Regions from separate parts of the Streptomyces sp. NPDC055966 genome, predicted to be linked through region 1. Evidence: riboswitches for the same ligand, from Rfam matches in the RefSeq annotation. Region 1 holds a riboswitch; the other holds the start of a gene.

Region 1 (3,424 bases):
CCCGTACGACCGTCCCGCCTCGCCGTCCCGCCCTGCCTCTCCCGCAAAGGTGAAGCGCCGATGCCGCAGCCCGTCCTTCTGCTCGGGGCCGGCCCCGCCGCGTACGGGGTCCCGCTGGAGCGGATCGCCGAGGCCCGCCCCGTGATCCTGGTCGACACCGCCGTCCCCGGCTGGGCGCGGCCCTTCCTGTCCGGCCATCTCCCGGCCGACCCCACGCACGAGGCGGAGACGGCCGGTGCGCTCGCGCGGTACGCGGACCGGCATCCGGTCGCGGGCGTGCTGACCTGGACCAGGGAGCATCTGCGCACCGCCGCGCGGATCACCGGGCATCTGGGGCTGCCGGGCCTGTCGTACGAGACGGCCGGGGCCTGCACCGACCCCGTGACGTCCACGGCACTGCTCGCCCGGCACCGCCTGGCCCCGGACGGGCCCGGTGACCTCGACGGCCCGCTGGTGTCCGCGGAGACGGTGGTCCTGGACGACGAGGTCCGCATCGCCGCGCTCACCCGTACGACCCCGGGGGCGCCGGGGGGCCTGCCGCTGCGGCACTCGGTCCACGCCCACGATGGCCTGCTGCACAACCGCTTCCTGCGGCAGACGGTCGAGCGGGCGGTGCGGGCGCTCGGCCTCACGCACACCGTGGCGCACGTGCGGCTGCGGCTGACCGGCCGGGGCCCGCGGGTGACCGGGGTCGTGCCGTTCCTTCCGGGCGACCTCATTCCCTGGCTGGTGGAGCGGGCCACCGGGGTGGATCTGGCCGGGGTGGCGCTGGCGATGGCGTGCGGGACGTTTGTGGACGCCACGCCGAGCCGGCAGCGGGCCGCCGCGATCCGCTTCGCGGAGTCGGCGGGCGGCGCGTGTCTGCCGACCCGGGTGTACTGGGTGGCGGAGGGGGAGGACGCGGCGGAGTGCGACCGGGCGCTCGGTGCCGCCTGACGGCATCGCCGGTGCAGGGGGCCCGCCCACTCCGACGTCGCACCCGGATCACCGTGACCCCGGTCACCGCCGCCCTGTGCCCACGGCCACCCCCCGGCTCGCGCATGCCTGCCGGTAAGGTGGCGGGGTCGTCATCACACCCGTACAGGGGGAAGCCGGTGCAATTCCGGCGCTGAGCCCGCAACCGTGAACCGTCCGTCGCCGGACGGTGAGCCGGACCGCCCGGGACGGGACGTTGACCGGCTCACGTGCGTCGGCGACCCGCCGCGCACGGCACCGTCGAGGTCTACGGAGTCGAGCCGCCCGGGGGGTTCCCGCGCGCTGCCCGGCTCCCCGCAGGAGAGGCAGTCGCCGACCATGAACGTCCGCCGCAGCGCAGCGGCTCTCGCCGCCGTAGGCGTGCTGGCCGCCGCCGCGCCCGCCACGGCCGCCGGAGCGTCCCCGGCCCCGTCGCCGTCTGCGAAGCTCACGATCCCGGCCGGGCTGTACGGCACGGGCGACCCGACCTACGACGGTGTGTGGCGCCAGTCGCTGACGCTGGTCGCGCAGCGCACGCTCGGCTACCGGCCCGCCGCGCAGGCCGTCGGCTGGCTCGCCGGCCAGCAGTGCGCGAACGGCGCGTTCGCCGCGTTCCGCGCCGCCCCGGACAAGGCCTGCGACAGCAAGGTCGTCGTGGACACCAACAGCACGGCCGCCGCCGTCCAGGCCCTGCGGGCGACCGGCGGGCACGACGACGCGGTCGGCAAGGCGGTCGCCTGGCTGAAGTCCGTGCAGAACACGGACGGCGGCTGGGGCTACAACCCGGGCGGCGCCAGCGACACCAACTCCACCTCCGTCGTCATCGGCGCCCTCGCCGCGACCGGCGCGGACCCGGCGCGGACCACCAGGGCGGGCAAGTCCCCCTACGACCTCCTCGCCGCCCTGTCCGTGCCCTGCGAGCAGCCCGGCGGCGGCGCTCTCGCCTTCCAGCCGGACAAGAAGGGCGCCCTGGCGGCCAACGCGGACGCGACGGCGGCCGGCGTACTCGGCGCGCTCGGCAAGGGGTTCGTCGCGACGGCCGGCAAGGCGCCCGGCAGCGGCGCGTGCACCGCCGGCGAGCACCTCACCCCGGCGCAGATCGCGGACAACGCTGGTGCCAACCTCGCGTCGGCCGTCGCGAAGACCGGCCATCTGACGTCCGCGCTGCCCGGCGCCACGGACCAGCCGGACTACGGCAACACGGCGGACGCGGTCGTCGCGCTCGCCGCCGACGGGCGCGGCGAGCAGGCGTCGCGGTCGTACACGTGGCTGGAGCACAACGCCACGCGCTGGGCCGAGCAGAGCGGCCCGGCGGCGTACGCGCAGCTGATCCTCGCCGCGCACGCGGTGGGCGCGCAACCGGGCGACTTCGGCGGCACCAGCCTGGTCCGCTCGCTCAACGCGCAGGGCCCGGCGCCGAGCATGGAATCCGCCGGGCACGCGTCCACGAGCCCCGAGAAGTCCGAGAAGTCCGACGGCGGTTCGCCGTTCGGCCTCTGGTGGTTCGTCGGTGTCTGCCTCGTCGCGGGCATCGGCATCGGCTTCCTGCTCAGCGGCCGGAAGAAGCAGCAGCCGTGACCGGGGGCCGCCGTGCGGTGAGCCTGACGCTGGCCGCGTTCGTCCTGCTCGCGGCCGCGGTGACCCAGGCGCATGCCGCCGGCTACCGCTACTGGTCCTTCTGGGAGCGCACCGACGGCCGGTGGACGTACGCCACGCAGGGCCCGGCGAGCGTCCGTCCCGACGACGGCGCGGTGGCGGGTTTCCGCTTCGCGGTCAGCGCGGACTCGGCCGACGCGAGCCGGCCGCGCGGCACCGCGGACTTCCGGACGATCTGCGCGGCCACGCCGGCCAGGTCCGGCATGAAACGGGTGGCGCTGGTCCTCGACTTCGGCACCCCGGCGGACGCGCCGTCCGGCGAGAGCCCGCCGGCCGGCCGTACGGCCTGTGCCCGGGTGCCGGACGACGCGACGACCGCCGACGCCCTGGCCGCCGTCGCGCCGCCGCTGCGCTACGACACCGACGCCCTGCTGTGCGCGATCGCCGGGTATCCGCACCGGGGGTGCGGCGAGCAGGTGTCGGACACGCGGAAGCCGCGCCGCATCACGGGGCACGGCGCCGAGAAGAGCCCCTCGGACGGGCCCGCGCTGGGGCTGCCGATCGGCGTGGGAGCGGTCGTCCTGCTGGCGGGCGCGGCGGTGTGGCAGACGCGGCGGCGACGGAACGAACGGAATGGCTGAGCAGGGCGGGCGTGCCGTTCACCCCGGTGCCTGGTGGCTGTGGGCCCTGAGCCTCGGCACCGCCGCCACCCGCACCACCAACCCCCTCCTGCTCGCCCTCCTCATATCCGCGTCGGCGTACGTCGTCGCGACGCACCGCACCCCCGCCCCCCTCGCCCGCTCCTACGCCGCCTTCCTCAGGCTCGCCCTCGCCGTCCTGCTCGTCCGCCTCCTGTTCGCGGTGGCGCTCGGCT
Region 2 (3,424 bases), on a different contig from region 1:
GTGGGATCGCAGATGCCACGTCATGGCGCGACGCTGTGAGCTGCGGCATTTCGGTTTGTCTCACGGTGGTGGACGCCGTTGCTGTCTCAGGACTGTGTCCATTTCCCCAGGCCGGTCCTTACTGATCGTTTCAGAATCAGCTGAGCTGAGGGCCTTGCGCTCCGCGACCTTGGTCGGCAGGGTCTCCGGGTGCGTGCTGATCTTGTTCCGGATGACCTGTGGGAGCGGGTGGCTCCGCTGCTTCCGCCCGCTCCCGAGCGACGCCACCGCTACCCCGGTCGACTGCGTGTTCCCGACCGGGCGGCCCTCGCGGGCGTCATGTACGTGCTGCGAACCGGTGTCGCCTGGCGCGATGTCCCGGCCGAGACCGTGGGCTGCTCCGGGGTAACGGCCTGGCGCCGGCTGCGGGACTGGACGGAGGCCGGTGTCTGGCCGCGTCTGCATGCCGCCTTGCTGACCGAGTTACGCCGCGCTGACCTTCTATGCCTGGACGACTGTGCCGTGGACGGGTCGCACGTCCGGGCCCTGAAAGGGGGGATCACGTCGGCCCTTCGCCCGTCGACCGTGCCCGTCCCGGCTCCAAGCATCATCTGATCGTCGACCGCCACGGCACCCCACTCGCCGTCACGCTCACCGGCGGGAACCGACATGACGTCACCCAGTTGCTGCCGCTGCTGGACGCGGTCCCAGCAATTCGGGGTCTGCGAGGACGCCCCCGCCGCAGGCCCCGGCGCCTGTACGCCGATCGGGGCTACGACTTCGACAAATACCGCCGCCTGCTGTGGAAGCGCGGCATCAAGCCGATGATCGCCCGACGCGGCGTCGCACACGGCTCCGGACTGGGCAAGGTGCGTTGGGTGGTCGAGCGCGCCTTCGCTTGGCTGCACCAGTTCAAGCGGCTCCGCACCCGTTACGAACAACGCGCGGATCTCCATCAGGGCCTGCTCGAACTGGCCTGCAGCCTCATATGCCTTCGCCGCCTGCGGACCTCATCCTGAAACGACCGGTGAAGCGCGTCAGTTCGGTCGATTCTGTGTCAGTGGCTGCCCGCAGCGCAGATTCCAGCGCCCGTTCCGGCCGGACAGTTCAGTGACCGTGAGCGGTAGCACATCGAGTCGCCAGAAGGCTGTTGGCGGTAGCGCCAGCGCGTGCACGAGCGCCGAACGGATGACCGCCGGCTCCACGACCGCGACTGTACGGCCGTCATGCCGGGCTCGTTCATCCAGCCAACTGCCCACGCGTGCGCACAGGCTTGTGAGCGATTCACCGCCATGGGGCGCCGCAGACGGGTCTGCCAGCCAGGCAGCAACCGCTGCCGGGTCGGTCACGGCGATGTCGTCGAGCCTCAGTCCGCGCCAGGACCCGACGTCCAGATCACCTAGCTCCTGGGCAGATTCAGAGGCAAGGCCGAGGGCCTCGGCGGTCTGGCGGCAGCGGAAGGAGGGGGCGACGAAGCACGGAGCCGCGGCCAGGCGTGTGTCAGCTACCGCTCGTGCCGCCCGCAGGCCCGCGTCATCCAGCGGGCCGTCGTTGCCGAACCGCGCCTCCCGCAGCTCTGCCCCGACTGCCGGTGCGACCAGCATCACGCGCGCGGTCACCGCGCCCTCCTTCTCCGCTTTTCCGCGCGATACCGCGCGCATACGTACCGGCGTCGGGGTGCTCCTCCCGCTCCCGGTTGTGCGCCGTCCGCCGCTGCGACTCCCCTTGGCCGGGCCTTCGCGACACGGTACCGTCACTGCGACAACTCAAGACGACGGTGCGGCGGAAGCCCGGTGAGATGCCGGCACGGTCGCGCCACTGTGAGTCCGGAACCTGACCTGATGTCAGTGCCCGGCGAGTCAGACCCGCCACCGTCGTACATGCTCCACTGAACGGGACGCGAGTTCCCAGAAGGAGGTCCGGCCATGGCTCACCCCATCGCCCCCGCCGCCGCGCCGACGATCGCCCCCATCTCCGTCAAGGCGATCCTGCCCTGGGCGGTCTTCTTCGGCATCCTGCTGATGGCCCTCATCTACTTCGTCGGCGCCGAGCAGGGTGCCACCTCTCTCCTCTCCGGCGAGAACGTGCACGAGTGGGTGCACGACGGCCGCCACCTGCTCGGCTTCCCCTGCCACTGAGCGGAGCAGCACGTGAACTCCGCCTCTGTCCGTGGGCTGCTCGTCCGGGGCATGCTGGCCGGTCTCGGGGCCGGCCTGCTCGCCCTGGTCGTCGCCTACCTCCTGGGTGAGCCGCGCGTCGACGCGGCGATCGCCTACGAAGACGCCCACACCACCGAGCACGGCATGGAGATCGTCAGCCGGAGCCTGCAGTCGACCGCGGGCCTGGCCACCGGTGTCCTGGTCTACGGCGTGTCCCTGGGCGGTATCGCCGCCCTGGCGTACTGCTTCGCGCTCGGTCGGATCGGCCGGTTCAGCCCGCGCGCCACGGCCGCCCTGCTCTCCGGGGCGGCGCTGGTCGCGGTCTACGTCGTGCCGTTCCTCAAGTACCCCGCCAACCCGCCGGCCATCGGCGACCCGGCGACCATCGGCAAGCGCACCACGCTGTACTTTCTGATGATGGCGCTCAGCGTCCTGCTGGCCGTCGCCACCGTGATCATTGGCAAGCGGCTCGCCCCCCGGCTGGGCAACTGGTACGCCACGGTCGTCGCCGTCCTCGGCTTCGCTGTGGCCGTCGGCCTGGCGTACGCCCTGCTGCCCGCTGTCAACGAGGTGCCGCAGGACTTCTCGGCAACGCTGCTCTGGCAGTTCCGCCTTGCGGCACTCGCCATCCAGCTCACGCTCTGGGTCTCGTTCGGCCTGCTGTTCGGGCACCTCGCCGAGCGCCTCCTCAACCCGAAGCCCGCAACTGCCAAGCGCGACGCCGCGTCGGAAGCGACCGCGGCCGTGCTCTGACACCACGGGCTCCTGTGGAAGCCAAGGGCCGGTACGGACGACAGGACGTCATCCGTACCGGTCCTCCGCACACCTGAGGTAGGACGGACGCCACGGTGATGGACACCACCAAGCATCCTTTGCGGCACGCCATCGACGAGTCGGCCGTGAGCGCGGCGGTTGCAGGCATCGGAGAACGAAGCCGTGTGAACTCGCTGGCAGCCAGGTTCGCGCTGCTCGCAGAGCCCGGCCGCCTGGCCCTGCTCCTCGCGATGCACCGGGCCGGGCCGATCTCCGTCACCGACCTCGCACTGGCCACCGGGATGCGGGACACCACCGTGTCCCACGCCCTGCGCCTACTCAGGACGGCTGGCACCGTCTCCGCCTCCAGGACAGGCCGCGTTGTCCGGTACCAGCTGAACGATCCCGAAGTCGTCCAACTTCTCGATGGCACTGCGGGATCCGCACGAGCAGACGTCCAACATCAGGGCTGACAAGGCCGCGCGGTCGGCACATCACGGCGAGGCCGCCGCAAATCCCATCGGCCCCGTTCC

What was found. Region 1 has a riboswitch for cobalamin ahead of ACFC8N_RS00730 (prenyltransferase/squalene oxidase repeat-containing protein). Riboswitches for the same ligand answer to the same signal wherever they lie in the genome.
Region 2: linked by a shared signal. The riboswitch ahead of ACFC8N_RS40165 (CbtB-domain containing protein) and the one ahead of ACFC8N_RS00730 (prenyltransferase/squalene oxidase repeat-containing protein) in region 1 are both predicted to bind cobalamin.

What each region holds. Positions count from the first base shown of each region.
Region 1 is NZ_JBHJYK010000001.1:151,568-154,991, forward strand. It holds gene ACFC8N_RS00725 (hypothetical protein) at 61-936, shown strand; cobalamin riboswitch at 1,045-1,177, shown strand; gene ACFC8N_RS00730 (prenyltransferase/squalene oxidase repeat-containing protein) at 1,294-2,532, shown strand; gene ACFC8N_RS00735 (SCO2322 family protein) at 2,529-3,191, shown strand; gene ACFC8N_RS00740 (CbiQ family ECF transporter T component) at 3,184-3,424, shown strand, end outside.
Region 2 is NZ_JBHJYK010000026.1:94,442-97,865, forward strand. It holds one part of gene ACFC8N_RS40155 (IS5 family transposase) at 190-529, shown strand; one part of gene ACFC8N_RS40155 (IS5 family transposase) at 529-998, shown strand; gene ACFC8N_RS40160 (histidine phosphatase family protein) at 1,017-1,598, opposite strand; cobalamin riboswitch at 1,708-1,867, shown strand; gene ACFC8N_RS40165 (CbtB-domain containing protein) at 1,905-2,117, shown strand; gene ACFC8N_RS40170 (CbtA family protein) at 2,130-2,891, shown strand; gene ACFC8N_RS40175 (ArsR/SmtB family transcription factor) at 2,990-3,364, shown strand.